DNA from 2 places in the Bradyrhizobium sp. CW1 genome. Region 2 is predicted to be linked to the other one. Evidence: predicted binding sites of a transcription regulator. Region 2 holds the regulator's gene; the other holds the start of a gene.

Region 1 (7,557 bases), 3.3 Mb from region 2:
ACCATCGATACGAAGCCCGTCAACGTTCAGACGCAGAACAACCCGATCCGCATCAACAACGGGGCGAAGATCAGCAACAACCCCGTGAACAAGGTGCAGGTGCAGAACAACAACCACCCGCAGTTCAATGAGACCAACCGGATCGTCAACAACGGCAGCAACAATTTCCGGCAGTCGATGAACCAGAGCCAGGGTGGCAACGGCGGCAACAACCACCGCGGCTTCATGCACTGATCGCGGTCGGCCACACACGACAAAGGGCAGAGCGGTGACGCTCTGCCCTTCTTGATGTCAGAAGATTGATTATCAGGCCACCAGCTCGGCAAACAGATCAGCGTCGACATTGCCGCCGGAGAGCACGATGACGACATTCTTGCCGGCAACATCAAGTCGTCCCGCAAGCAGCGCCGCCAGGCCGACCGCTCCGCCCGGTTCGACCACGAGCTTCAGCTCGCGATAGGCAAAGGCGACGGCCGCGCCGACTTCCTTGTCCGAGGCGGTGACGCCGCGCGCGAGCAGCTTGCTGTTGATCGCAAACGTCATCTCGCCGGGGATCAGGGCCATCAGCGCATCGCATATGGTGCGGCCGGCGGGTGCGTGCGGCTCGCGATGGCCCGCGGTCAGCGAAAGGCTATGATCGTCGAATGCCTCGGGCTCGGCGACGACGATTTGGGCCAACGGAAAGCGTGCCTTCACGGCCGTCGCGACGCCCGCGATCAGACCGCCGCCGGAGGCCGGCGCTACCACGATGTCAGGAGCGAGACCGAGTGCCGCCATGTCCTCGGCGATCTCGCGGCCGGCCGTGCCTTGACCGGCGATCACGAAGGGATCGTCATAGGGCCTGACCAGCGTCGCGCCGCGCTTCTCGGCGATGCCGCGCGAGATCGCCTCGCGGTCGTCGCGGTCGCGGTCGTACAGCACGACCTCGGCACCGTAGGATTTGGTACGCTCGCGCTTTGACAACGGCGCATCCGCGGGCATCACGATGGTCGCCTGCATGTCGAGGATCTTTGCCGCCGCCGCCACGCCCTGGGCGTGGTTGCCGGAGGAGAACGCGACCACGCCGCCGGCGCGCTTGTCCTGCGGGATCGAGGCGACCTTGTTGAAGGCACCGCGAAACTTGAACGAGCCGGTGCGCTGGAGCATCTCCGGCTTGAGATAGACCTTTGCACCGACACGCTCGTTGAGCACGGGAAAGGACAACAGCGGGGTGCGGACGGCGAAGGGTGCGATTACGCGTGCTGCGGCGTCGATATCGGCAGGGCCGATCGGGAGAAGCTGTTCTGTCATGCCTGAATGTTATCGCGCCGGATGAGGCGCGGGCAAGGCATCTCCGCGCGAGGCTTTGGGCTCTCAGGCGACGAATCGCGCCGGCTCTGCCCCGTTTCGGCCGGGCAGCACCGCGCCGACGGCCAAAATGCTGTCGATAAAAGCCCGGGCCGAGGCCTCCCAGGTGTAGTTGGCGGCGAATTCCACGCAGTCCTGCCGGGAGATGTCGAGCGCGGCAAAGCAGGCGCTGCGCAGATCGTGATCGAGCGCGCCAACCGGCGCATCGCCGATCACGTCGCGGGGGCCCTTCACCGGGAAGGCCGCGACCGGCAGGCCGCTCGCCAGCGCTTCGAGCAGGACCAGGCCGAACGTGTCGGTCTTGCTCGGAAATACGAAGACGTCGGCCGCAGCATAGATGTCCGCCAGCTCCTCGCCGTGCTTTTCGCCGAGGAAGATCGCGTCCGGATAGGCCTCCTCCAGCGCGACACGCGCCGGGCCGTCACCTACGATCACCTTGGTGCCGGGCAGCTCGAGGTCGAGGAATGCCTCGAGATTCTTCTCCACCGCGACGCGGCCGACCGAGAGGAACACCGGCGCCGGCAGGCAGAGATCGATCGCTCGGGGATGGAACAAATGGGTGTCGACGCCGCGAGGCCACAGCACGACATTGTGGAAGCCGCGCTCGGTCAGCTCGCTGGCGAGCGCCGGCGTTGCCGCCATCACGGCGCGGCTGGGGCTGTGAAATCGGCGCAGCGCCCGCCAGATCAGCGAGCCCGGCACCGGCACGCGGGCGCGGACATATTCGGGAAAGCGGGTGTGGAAGCTGGTCGTGAAGGGCAGCTTGCGCTGCCGGCAATAGCGGCGGACCATCAGGCCGATCGGCCCCTCCGTCGCGATGTGGATGCTGTCCGGGCGCGCCTCTTCGATCAGCTTCGCGATTCTGCCCGGGCGCGGCATGGCCACCCGCACGTCCCGATAGCTCGGCATCGCAAAGGTGCGGAACCATTGCGGCGTCAGGAACGAGAATTCGACGTCGAGACTTTTGGCGGCGTCGGCAAGCTTGGTCAGCGTCCGAACCACACCGTTGACTTGCGGGTGCCAGGCGTCGGTCGCGACCAGGATGCGCATCAGGCTGCCCTTGTCATGCGGCTTTGGCTGCGATCTGCGGGACCTGTGCCGGCTTCTCGGCCTGGTTCGCCCAGGTGATGATCTCGAAATGGCCCTCGTCGTGCTCGACCAGTGCCGTGCAGCTCTCGACCCAGTCGCCGCAATTCATGTAGCGGATGCCGCCCTCGTCGCGGATCACCGCGTAATGGATGTGGCCGCAGATCACGCCGTCGGCGTCGTGGCGCCGTGCCTCGGCAGCGAGTGCCTGCTCGAATGCGCCGATATAGTTGACCGCGTTCTTGACCTTCTGCTTGGCCCATTGCGACAGCGACCAATACGGCACCTTGAACATGCGCCTAAAGAAGTTGACGAAACGATTGAGCTGGATCGCGAAATCGTAGGCCTTGTCGCCGAGATGGGCCAGCCAGCGTGCGTTCTGCACCACGAGGTCGAAGATGTCGCCGTGGATGACGAGATACCGCTTGCCGTCCGCGCCGGTGTGGACGGTGTTCTCGACCACGTCGATGCCGCCGAAATGCGTGCCGTAATAGTTGCGCAGGAACTCGTCGTGATTGCCGGGGATGTAGATGACCTTGGCGCCCTTGCGCGCCTTGCGCAAAAGCTTCTGGACGAGGTCGTTATGCGATTGCGGCCAATGCCAGCTCGATTTCAGCGCCCAGCCGTCGACGATATCGCCGACGAGATAGATCGTGTCGGCATCATGGAAACGCAGGAAATCGAGCAGAAGATCGGCTTGAGAACCGCGGGCTCCGAGATGAACGTCGGAGATGAACAACGTGCGAAAGCGCCGCTCCGGGCTCTCGTCACTCACATCGTAACTTCCCATGCGCCAGCCTGTAACAATGTCCCGTGACAGGGGGATGACCAATCGAACCCTTGAGGCACCCTCAGATACGAATCGCGCTTGCCTCGCCCACCCCGCGAATATCAGTCGCATGCGACAATCAGGCGACATGGCGTCGCAGCGCCCTCCGCAAGAACCCGGAGCTGCATGGCGGGACGGACTAGCGGTGGCGCGCTCGCGAGCGGCGTTCAGTAAAATTTATGGAAATGATGGATCGGGCCGTGTCCGTGGCCGACGCTGAAGCGGTCGGCGGCGGCGATCGCCGCGCTGATCCAGGTCTTGGCGTTGCGCACGGCGCGCTCGAGATCTTCGCCTCTGGCGAGCCCTGCGGCGACCGCCGAGGACAGCGAGCAGCCGGTGCCATGGGTGTTGCTTGTGGCAACGCGCGGCGCGGCGAGCGCGATCGTGGTGCTGGCATCGACGAGATAATCGATACTCTCGGCGCCCTCGCCGTGGCCGCCCTTGATCAGGACCGCACGACTGCCGAGCGCCAGCAGCCGGCGCCCCTGGCTTTCGATCTCGGCCTCGCTGGCCGCGACCGGCTCGTCGAGCAGAGCCGCGGCCTCGGGCAGATTGGGTGTGATCACCGAGGCCAGCGGCATCAGCTTGATGCGCAGGGCATCGACGGCATCGGACGCGAGCAGGCGATCGCCCGACGTCGCCACCATCACGGGATCGAGCACGATATGCCCGGGCGCCCAGCGCGACAGCGCGGCCGCGATCGCATCGATGCTGGCGGCTTGCGCCACCATGCCGATCTTGACCGCGCCGACCTCGAGATCGGAAAACACCGCGTCGATCTGCGCGGTGACGAATTCGGCGGGCACGGCGTGAATGCCGGTGACGCCGCGGGTGTTCTGCGCCGTCAGCGCCGTGATGGCGGAAGCGCCAAAAACGCCGAGCGCGGCAAAGGTCTTCAGGTCGGCCTGGATGCCGGCGCCTCCGCTCGAATCGGAGCCGGCAATGGTCAGCGCTACGGGTGTCGTCATGGGGCGCTCTTCAGCGTTTTCGAAGCCATGGCCCGTCCTAGCGCGCCTCTCCCAGCCCAGCAAGTTCGCTTGCTAAATCCGGCCGGGTTTGGCCTATTAGCCGTCAGATATGCTTTCGGAGTGACCGCGATGGTTCCCTTTTTCGTCCAGATCAAATGCAAGCTCGGCCAATCCTATGTGGTCGCCAATGCGCTTGCCGAAGCCGAGATCGCCTCCGAGATCTATTCCACGGCCGGTCAATACGACCTGCTGGTGAAGTTCTACGTCGACAACGACACCGATATCGGCCACTTCGTCAACGAGAAGGTGCAGGTGCTGCCCGGCATCCAGGACACCCTCACCATCATCACCTTCAAGGCGTTTGGCGCGAGTTGACCGTCCGAAAAAGGGCAGGCCCGATCAGGTGCCGCCCTCCTTGCGCTTGGGACGCGGCGGACCGTCCACCGGCGGCAGCGATTTGAGATAGTCCGCCATCGCCGCGAGATCGTCGTCCGGCAGTTGCGAGGTGTTCTTGATCACCCGCGTCATCGCGCCGCCGACGCTGTCGCCGTCGGGCAATTCGCCGGTCTTCAGGAAATAGGTAATATCCTTCGCGCTCCACTCGCCGAGGCCCTTCTGGGTGATGTTGGGCACCCATCCCTCGCCTTCCGGATTGGGACCGCCGGCGAAGCGTTGTCCGGCCATGATGCCGCCAAGCGTGTTGCGCGGGCTGTGGCATTCCGCGCAATGGCCAAAACTGTTGACGAGATAGGCGCCGCGATTCCACTGCGGCGACTTCGCGCTGTCGGGGACGAAGGGCTTGTCGTCCAGAAATAAGAATTTCCAGATGCCGACGTTGCGCCGGATGTTGAACGGAAAGGGCACGTCGTGGTCGCGCACCTTGCCTGCGACGGCCGGCAGCGTTTTCAGGTACGCAAAGAGATCGAGCACGTCCTCGCGCCTGGCGTGCTGATAGGACGTATAGGGAAAGGCCGGAAAATAATGCCCTCCGTCCGGCGAGACCCCGTGCATCACCGCATTGACGAATTCGGCATCGTTCCATTTGCCGATGCCGTCGGTCGGATCGGACGAGATGTTCGGCGCATAGAACGTTCCGAACGGCGACTTGATCGCGACGCCGCCGCCGAGCCTGAGACGATCGGGCTGGTCGGGGACGGCATGGCATGAGGCGCAGCCGCCGGCGTTGAACATCAGCTGGCCATTGGCAAGATCAGGGACGCGGGCGGGCGCGGTGCCGACCGCCGCCCCCACCGGCGCGCTGAGCCACCAATAGACGCCGGCTGTGGCGAGTGCGGCGAGCAGCGCCACGGAGATTGTTCGTCGCAACATGCGGTCCTTTCGTCGTCGCGGCGAAGCTTATGACCGATGTCCTCGCGGCTCCAGCCACGAAGAATTTAGCCCACCGCAGCATGAAACGGGAATAAACTGCAATACCGGCTGTTGGAAGTTTGGCAGCCCAAACGGGTTCAGCAGGGAGAAAAATCATGAACAAGATCGTCATCGCCATGTCAGTGCTTGGCGCCGTTGCTTTTGCGGGTTCGGCCAGCGCCGAAAAGCTGAAAGCAACGCTCGACGCCAAGTCCGAGGTCCCCGCAACGACGAGCAGCGGCACCGGAACGGCCGATCTGGATTACGACGCCGCCAGCAAGAAGCTGTCCTGGAAGGTCACCTATTCCGGCCTGTCCGGGCCCGCCACCGCCGCGCATTTCCACGGACCTGCCGAGCCCGGCAAGAACGCCGGCGTTGCGATCCCGATCCCAGGCGCTGCCACCAGCCCGGCCGAGGGCTCGGCGACGCTGACCGACGCGCAGGCCGCCGATCTGCTCGGCGGCAAACTCTACGTCAACATCCACACCGCGGCCAATCCGGGCGGCGAGATCCGCGGTCAGGTGACGAAGTAAGCTTTCGAGCGATCCAACAAAAGGGGCGGCTGCTTGCGCAACCGCCCTTTTCGATTCCGCGTAGCGCTGGCGCAGGCGTCACACCTCAGGTTCGGCTGCGTTCAGCGCCTGCGCGAGGTCGGCGATCAAATCCGACGGGTGCTCGATGCCGATCGACAGCCGGATCGTGGAATCGAGCACGCCGATCTTCCGGCGGATGTCAGCGGGGACGCCGGAGTGGGTCATGGTGGCAGGCAGGCTCGCAAGCGACTCCGTTCCACCAAGGCTCACCGCCAGCTTGAGGATTTGCAGCGCGTTGAGGAATTTCATGGCGGCGGCCTTGCCGCCGACGATGTCGAACGAGAACGTGGACCCCGCCCCCGAGCATTGCCGTGCAAACACAAGTCCGTCCGGCGACGCCGCGTCGTGATGACCGAGATAGTGCACCTTGGCCACTTTGGGATGATCGCGCAGATAGTCCGCCACGAGGCGCGCATTCGCATCCGCCTTTTCCATGCGCAGGCTCAGCGTCTCGAGCGAGCGGTTGATCATCCAGCAGGAATGCGGATCGAGCTGGGTGCCGATGGCGCCCCGCAGCGCCTTGATGCCTTTCACCACCGCCTTCGCGCCGAGCGCGGCGCCCGCGATCAGATCTGAATGACCGCCGACATATTTCGTGAGCGAGTACAGGGAAATATCGGCGCCGTGCTCGATCGGTCGCTGAAACACCGGCCCGAGCAGCGTATTGTCGCAGGCGATGATCGGAACGTGTCCTTGCGCCTTTCCGATGGTGTCGGCGACACGCCGCATCATCGCGATGTCGACCAGCCCGTTGGTCGGGTTGGCCGGGGTCTCGATCAGGATCATCGAAACCCGGCCCTTGCGCATGGCCTCCTCCGCGGCCTGGCTGACCACGGCTTCATCGACGCCATCGGCGAAGCCGACGGCGCCGATCGACAGACGCGCAAGCGTATTCGTCAGCAGCGTTTCCGTGCCGCCGTAGAGCGGCTGGGAGTGCAGAATGACGTCGCCGGGGCGGACGAACGCCAGGATCGTGGTCGCGATGGCCGCCATGCCGGATGAGAACAGCGCACAGCTCTCGGTGCGCTCGTAGATCGCGAGCCTGTCCTCGACGATTTCGCTGTTGGGGTGATTGAAACGCGAATAGACCAGGCCCGCGCCCATCCCTTCCGGCGGCTCACGCCGGCCGGAGACGAAATCGAAGAAGTCCTGCCCGTCCTCGGCCGTCTTGAACACGAAGGTCGAGGTCAGGAACACCGGCGGCTTGACCGCGCCTTCCGACAATTGAGGATCGTAGCCATAGGTCAGCATTAGCGTTTCCGGATGCAGCATATGGTTGCCGATGTGCGTCTTAGACGGGAACGGTTTTACCATGGCTTGTCTCGCTGTTGCTGATTGAGGCGCTCGCCGCGGGTTGGAACTCCTG
Region 2 (7,557 bases):
CGGCTGACCGAGCGCTTCTACCGGGTCGATGTCGGCGACAGCCGCTCGCAGGGCGGCACCGGCCTGGGATTGTCGCTGGTGAAACATATTCTTAACCGTCATCGCGGCCGGCTTTTGATCGAAAGCGTGCCCAAACAGGGCGCCACTTTCACCGCCTGTTTTCCCCAGGGCAAGCCTGCGGCTCTGAGCTAAATTCCAGCGATTTCAGCTGCTTAACACTGTCATCCGACTGTCACCAAACCTTCGTAAAAGCTCAGCTGTCCGCTCCTAAAGGGGCGGCACGGGGAGCGCGATCGGGCGCGGATGGCGCTTCGCTCCCCTGTATGGAGACCAGCATGAATTTCCTCAAAACACTCGTCGCTGCTGGCATTGTCGCCGCATCGACGACGGCGGCCTTTGCTGCCGACATCACCGGAGCCGGCGCGACGTTCCCGTTCCCGATCTATTCCAAATGGGCCGACGCCTACAAGAAGGAGACCGGCAACGGTCTGAACTACCAGTCGATCGGCTCCGGCGGCGGCATTAAGCAGATCCAGGCCAAGACCGTGACCTTCGGCGCCAGCGATGCGCCGCTCAAGGCCGAGCAGCTCGAGAAGGACGGCCTCGTCCAGTGGCCGATGGTGATGGGTGCCATCGTGCCCGTCGTCAACATCGAGGGCGTGAAGCCCGGTGAACTGGTGTTCGACGGCGAGACGCTGGCCAGCATCTATCTCGGCAAGATCACCAAATGGGACGACGCCGCGATCAAGAAGCTCAACCCGAACGTGAAGCTGCCCTCGGAGGCCATCACCGTGGTCCGCCGTTCGGACGGTTCGGGCACCACCTTCAACTTCACCAACTACCTCGCCAAGGCCAGCGCGGATTGGAAGAGCAAGGTCGGTGAGGGTACCGCGGTCGAGTGGCCGGTCGGCGTCGGCGCCAAGGGCAATGAAGGCGTGTCCGGCAACATCAGCCAGACCAAGAACTCGATTGGCTATGTCGAGTACGCCTATGCCAAGCAGAACAAGCTGACCTACACCGGTCTCATCAACAAGGCCGGCAAGCCTGTGCAGCCCACCGTCGAAGCCTTCCAGGCGGCCGCCTCCAACGCCGACTGGGCCAAGGCTCCCGGCTACTACGTCATCCTGACCGACCAGCCCGGCGAGAAATCCTGGCCGATCACGGCGGCGACCTTCATCCTCATGCACAAGGACGCCACCGACAAGGCGGCCTCGCAGGAAGCCATCAAGTTCTTCCGCTGGGCCTTCAAGAGCGGCGGCAAGGCGGCTGAAGAGCTCGACTACATCCCGATGCCGGATCCGGTCGTTCAGCTGATCGAGAAGACCTGGGCTGCCGACATCAAGAGCTAGGTTCGCGACGCTCGTGCCCCGGATGCGCTGCGCTGCATCCGGGGCACGGACCAACAAAAAACGTATACTATTTGGTACAGGGGATCGGCGTGGCAGAGATGGCCGTTCAGAGCGATGTAATCGACGACGCCGGACCGTATGACCGCGCCAAGGCCTTGAGCGCGTTCAAGCTCGGCGACGTTACCTTCTACTGGATTACGCGGCTCTCCGCGATCTCGGTGCTTCTGATCCTCGGCGGCATCATCATTTCGCTGATCGTCGGCGCTTTCCCGGCGATGAAAGAATACGGCGTCTCCTTCCTGTGGACGCAGCGCTGGGCGCCCTCCGCAGATCCGCCGGTGCTCGGCGCGCTCGGGCCGATGTACGGCACGCTCGTCACCTCCTTCATCGCGATGCTGATCGCCATTCCCGTGGGTCTCGGCATTGCGATCTTCCTCACCGAGCTCTGCCCGCAATGGCTGCGCCGCCCGATCGGCATGGCAATCGAGCTGCTCGCCGGTATTCCCTCGATCATCTACGGCATGTGGGGCTTCTTCGTGTTGGGTCCGTTCCTGGCCAACACGTTCCAGCCCTTCATGATCAAGATCTTCGACGGCGTTCCCGTGCTGGGCGCGATCTTCGCAGGTCCCCCGTCCTATCTCAGCCTGTTCAATGCCGCGCTGATCCTTGCCATCATGGTGCTGCCCTTCATCACCTCGATCTCGGTCGACGTGTTCAAGACGGTGCCTCCGGTCCTGAAGGAAGCCGCCTACGGCGTCGGCTGCACCACATGGGAAGTCGTCCGCAGCGTGGTGATCCCCTACACCCGGGTCGGCGTCATCGGCGGCATCATGCTGGCGCTGGGCCGCGCGCTCGGCGAGACCATGGCGGTGACCTTCATCATCGGCAACTCGTTCCGGATCTCGTCATCGATCTTTGCGCCGGGCACCACGATCTCGGCGGCGATCGCATCCGAGTTCGCCGAGAGCGACGGCCTGCACCAATCCGGCCTGATCCTGCTCGGCCTCCTGCTGTTCGTTCTGACCTTCTTCGTGCTCGCAGCGGCGCGGCTGATGCTGATGCGGCTGGAAAAGAAGGCGGGGAATTAGCGCCATGAATCCGATCTATTCACGCCGACGCCGCAAGGACATCGTCGTCCGCGGGCTCTGCATCGCCGCAACCGCCTTCGGCGTCACCTGGCTCGCGCTGATCCTGATCACGCTGCTCTACAACGGGCTGGCGGGACTCAATGTCCAGCTGTTCACCGAGAACACGCCGCCACCGGGATCGAACGAGGGCGGTCTGCTCAACGCCATCGTCGGCTCGCTGATCATGACCGTGATCGGCGTCGGCATCGGCGCGCCGCTCGGTATGTTCGCCGGCACCTATCTCGCCGAATACGGCCGCAATGACCGGCTGACCTCGGTGATCCGCTTCATCAACGACATCCTGCTCTCGGCGCCCTCGATCATCATCGGCCTGTTCATCTACGGCGCCGTGGTGGTGCCGATGCGCGGCTTCTCGGCGATCGCAGGCTCGCTCGCCCTCGCGGTCATCGTGATCCCGGTGGTGCTGCGCACGACCGAGGACATGCTGCTGCTGGTGCCGAACGCGTTGCGCGAGGCGGCCTCGGCGCTCGGCCTGCCGCGTTCGCTGGTGATCAAGCGGATCGCTTATCGTGCTGCCCGATCGGGTCTCATCACCGGCGTGCTGCTCGCGACCGCTCGCGTCGCCGGTGAAACCGCGCCGCTGCTGTTCACCGCGCTATCGAACCAGTTCTTCAGCCTCGGCCTGAACAAGACGATGGCGAACCTGCCTGTGACCATCAACAACTTCGTGCAGAGCCCCTATGCCTATTGGAAGCAGTTGGCCTGGAGCGGGGCGCTGCTCATCACCCTGACCGTTCTTGCCCTTAATATTTTCGCGCGCATCCTTGGCGCCGAGAGGACCGCAAAATGAGTGATCTTTCCGTGTCGATGAGCGCGTCCGGTGGACTGCCGCACGCGGCGGTGCTGCCCGAGGCGCCCCCCAAGGTGACCGTGCGTAACCTGGACTTCTATTACGGCGAGCACCATGCGCTGAAGAACATCAACCTGACGCTCGGCGCCAACCGCGTTACGGCGTTCATCGGTCCGTCGGGCTGCGGCAAGTCGACCCTGCTGCGCATCTTCAACCGGATGTACGACCTCTATCCCGGCCAGCGCGCCACCGGTCAGCTCATGCTCGATCAGACCAACATTCTCGACCCCAGGCTGGACCTCAATTTGCTGCGCGCCCGCGTCGGCATGGTGTTCCAGAAGCCGACGCCGTTCCCGATGACGATCTACGAGAACATCGCGTTCGGCATCCGTCTCTATGAGAAGATCTCGAAGTCCGAGATGGACGGCCGCGTCGAGAAGGCGCTGCGCGGCGGCGCGCTGTGGAACGAGGTCAAGGACAAGCTCAACGCCTCCGGCCTGTCGCTCTCCGGCGGCCAGCAGCAGCGCCTCTGCATCGCCCGCACCGTCGCGGTGCGGCCCGAGGTGATCCTGTTCGACGAACCCTGTTCGGCGCTCGACCCGATCTCGACCGCCAAGGTCGAGGAGCTGATCCAGGAGCTGTCCGAGGATTACACGATCGCTATCGTCACCCACAACATGCAACAGGCGGCGCGCGTCTCCGACAAGACCGCCTTCATGTATCTCGGCGAGCTGATAGAGTTCGACGACACCAGCAAGATCTTCACGTCGCCGTCAGATCGGCGCACGCAGGATTACATCACCGGCCGGTTCGGCTAGGAGACGCGACATGGGTTCTGAACATACCGCAAAGGCTTTCGACACCGACCTCCAGGAACTCACTCGCCTGGTCGCCGAGATGGGCGGCATCGCCGAGCGCATGATCGTCGAGTCCGTCGACGCGCTGATCCGCCGCGACGTCCCGCTCGGCCAGCGCGTCGTCGCCATCGACACCGAGCTCGACGCGCTGCAGAAGCGCATCGAGGAGCGTGCGGTGCTCACCATCGCCCGCCGCCAGCCGATGGCGGTCGATCTGCGCGAGATCGTCGGCGCCATGCGCGTCGCGACCGATCTCGAGCGCATCGGCGACCTCGCCAAGAACATGGGCAAGCGCGTCGCGGCGCTGGAGACGGACTTCCATCCGCTCAAGCTGTTCCGCGGCCTCGAGCACATGACCGACCTCGTGCAGCAGCAGGTCAAGTCGGTGCTGGACGCCTATGCCGCGCATGATTTGCCGGCGGCGATGGCGGTGTGGAAGGGCGACGAGGAAGTCGACGCCATCTGCACCTCGCTGTTCCGCGAACTCCTCACCTACATGATGGAGGATCCGCGCAATATCTCGTTCTGCATCCATCTGATGTTCTGCGCCAAGAACATCGAGCGGATCGGCGACCACGCCACCAATATCGCCGAGACCGTGTTCTACATGATCGAGGGCCAGGCGATCACCGACAAGCGGCCGAAGGGCGACATGACGACCTTTGCCAACACGGTACCGAACACCTGAAGACTTAAGGAGCGACGACCCGATGGGCGCACGCATTATGGTGGTTGAGGACGAGGAAGCCCTGACCGAGCTTCTCCGCTACAACCTCGAAGGCGACGGCTATGACGTCGAGACGGTGATGCGCGGCGACGACGCCGACACCCGCCTCAAGGAGCACATCCCCGATCTGATCGTGCTCGACTGGATGCTGCCGGGCCTGTCAGGCATCGAATTGTGCCGGCGGCTTCGCACCCGTCCCGAGACCAAGCAGCTCCCGATCATCATGCTCACCGCGCGCGGCGAGGAGAGCGAGCGGGTGCGGGGTCTTGCGACCGGCGCCGACGATTACATCGTCAAGCCGTTCTCGGTGCCGGAGCTGCTGGCGCGCGTGAAAGGCCTGCTGCGGCGCGCGAGCCCGGAGCGCCTCGCCACCGTCCTTGCTTTTGGCGACATCGAGCTCGACCGTGACAAGCGCCGCGTGGCGCGCTCGGGCCGGCCGATCGATCTCGGTCCGACCGAATATCGCCTGCTGGAGTTCTTCCTGGAGCATCCGGGACGGGTGTTCTCGCGCGAGCAGCTGCTCGACAGCGTCTGGGGCCGCGACATCTATATCGACGAGCGCACCGTCGACGTGCATATCGGCCGCCTGCGCAAGCTGCTCAATCTCGGCCGCGAGCAGGACCCGATCCGCACCGTCCGCGGCGCCGGCTACGCGCTGGATGATCGCTTCGCGAAGGCGGAGCAGGTGTAGGGTTGCAGGCTTGTTTGTTGGCGAGCTGTCCCTGCATTCTCAGCCGTCGTCCCGGACAAGCGAGCGAAGCGAGCGCTGATCCGGGACCCATAACCACCGAACGTGGTTTGGCGAAGACTCGGAGTGACCCCTTCCGCACGATTATTGCGTGCTCGGAGTATGGGTCCCGGCCCCCCGTGCGCAATTGCGCACTAGGCCGGGACGACACTGAAATTGTTGAACTGTCTTCGCGTGACGACTAACGGGGACCCGGCTTTACCGGTGCGCGGCGCCGATCCGACGCGGGCTGGTACGCAACGCGCGAGTGCTGGGCGCAATAGGGCAGTCCGGACAGCGCCCTTCCACCGCAGAAGAAGAAGTCCGGGCTCGAGGGATCGCCGACCGGCCAGTGGCAGGTCGCCTCGTTCAATTCCAGCAGCGACAGCCGCTGGCTCATCGGCACCACGTTGTCGTAGGTGACCGGATCCGGCTCAGCCTCGACCTCGAAGGCCTGCGCCAGCGCGGTGTTGCCGCGCGAGATCGGGCGGCTCACCCGCATCATGTGCTGCGCGGGGCGCGCCTTGCGCGGCCGCGGCGCTGCCGATGATGGGCTCTTGGCGCGGCCCGAAAGGCCGAGCCTGTGCACTTTGCCGATCACGGCATTGCGGGTCACATTGCCGAGCTCCGCCGCGATCTGGCTGGCCGAAAGTCCGGCCTCCCAGAGCTTTTTCAGCTGCTCGACGCGATCATCGGACCAGGTCAAAACCGTCATTGCACCCTTTCCCTCGCTGCGCGCCAGCCATCCTGGGGCCTCGCAGCGAATGCCTAAGCCTTCAAAAACCCGTGCCGCCAGAATCCCTTAAGGCTCGCCGGGCGCGTCTTGAACGCCCGAACGTTTACGCCGGTACATAAGGACTTAAAGATCAGAACCACTGCACGAGATGTCGTATCTGACAATCCAAACGCTACAATATGGCGTGACTCCCGCGCAAGAGTCCGCCGACTCGCTTCCACATGTTCCGTGGCCAAATCCCTCTAAATCGGCACCGCAAGACTACGGATTCAGCGTTTCGCGAGGCTTTCCGGGCGGCATTGACACCCGTTTCACCAGGCCTAAGATAGTCGCACGTGCCGCCCTCAAGAGGCGGCACGTTTCGTTTTCCGGGCCGGTCGATGGTGCGTTGCGCAATGCACGCTCACTCCGTCCGCAACATTCAAGTGACCATCATGACTAACAGCGCAGCGCCGCATTTGCTCCCCGTTTTCGCCAGGTCCGACCTTGGTTTCGAGCGTGGCGAAGGCTGCTGGCTGATCGCGACCAATGGCGAGCGCTATCTCGATTTCACCTCCGGGGTGGCGGTGAATGCGCTCGGCCATGCCCATCCGGCGCTGGTCGCGGCGTTGCAGGAGCAGGCCACCAAGCTCTGGCACATGTCGAATCTGTTCCAGAGCCCGGACGGCGAAAAGCTCGCCGCGCGCCTGTGCAATGAAAGTTTCGCGGATTTCGTGTTCTTCTGCAATTCCGGCGCCGAAGCGCTGGAATGCGTGATCAAGGTCGTGCGCCGTTATCACGCCGCAAAGGGTCATCCCGACCGCTATCGCATGATCACCTTCGAAGGCGCCTTCCATGGCCGCACGCTGGCGACGCTGGCCGCAACGGGATCGGCAAAATATCTCGAAGGTTTCGGCCCTCCGATGGAGGGCTTCGACCAGGTTGCGCATGGCGATCTCGATGCCGTGAAAAAGGCAATCGGTCCGCAGACCGCCGGCATCCTGATCGAGCCGATCCAGGGCGAGGGCGGTGTGCGTTCGGCAACGCCCGCCTTCCTGAGGGCGTTGCGCCAGCTCTGCGACGAGAAGGGTCTGTTGCTCGCCTTCGACGAGGTGCAGACCGGCATGGGCCGCACCGGCGATCTGTTCGCGTACCGCCGCCTTGGCGTCGAACCCGACGTGATGTCGCTGGCCAAGGCGCTCGGCGGCGGCTTCCCGATCGGCGCCTGCCTTGCGACCGCCGAA

The links. Region 2 encodes PhoB, which activates phosphate uptake and scavenging genes when phosphate is short. Its sites were predicted from a motif close to TGTCATNNANCTGTCAT; they were not measured.
Region 1: the regulator PhoB is predicted to act here: its motif matches at 3,247-3,263, upstream of IVB54_RS13785 (UDP-2,3-diacylglucosamine diphosphatase).

Annotation. Positions count from the first base shown of each region.
Region 1 is NZ_CP064684.1:2,846,992-2,854,548, reverse strand. It holds gene IVB54_RS13800 (caspase family protein) at 1-234, shown strand, start outside; gene IVB54_RS13795 (threonine/serine dehydratase) at 307-1,290, opposite strand; gene IVB54_RS13790 (glycosyltransferase family 1 protein) at 1,354-2,397, opposite strand; gene IVB54_RS13785 (UDP-2,3-diacylglucosamine diphosphatase) at 2,411-3,223, opposite strand; gene thiD (bifunctional hydroxymethylpyrimidine kinase/phosphomethylpyrimidine kinase) at 3,430-4,230, opposite strand; gene IVB54_RS13775 (Lrp/AsnC family transcriptional regulator) at 4,360-4,605, shown strand; gene IVB54_RS13770 (cytochrome c) at 4,630-5,559, opposite strand; gene IVB54_RS13765 (CHRD domain-containing protein) at 5,715-6,131, shown strand; gene IVB54_RS13760 (cystathionine gamma-synthase family protein) at 6,210-7,505, opposite strand.
Region 2 is NZ_CP064684.1:7,794,877-7,802,433, reverse strand. It holds gene IVB54_RS37345 (ATP-binding protein) at 1-192, shown strand, start outside; gene pstS (phosphate ABC transporter substrate-binding protein PstS) at 336-1,349, shown strand; gene pstC (phosphate ABC transporter permease subunit PstC) at 1,448-2,437, shown strand; gene pstA (phosphate ABC transporter permease PstA) at 2,442-3,287, shown strand; gene pstB (phosphate ABC transporter ATP-binding protein PstB) at 3,284-4,105, shown strand; gene phoU (phosphate signaling complex protein PhoU) at 4,116-4,832, shown strand; gene phoB (phosphate regulon transcriptional regulator PhoB) at 4,855-5,562, shown strand; gene IVB54_RS37310 (GcrA family cell cycle regulator) at 5,801-6,313, opposite strand; gene IVB54_RS37305 (aspartate aminotransferase family protein) at 6,769-7,557, shown strand, end outside.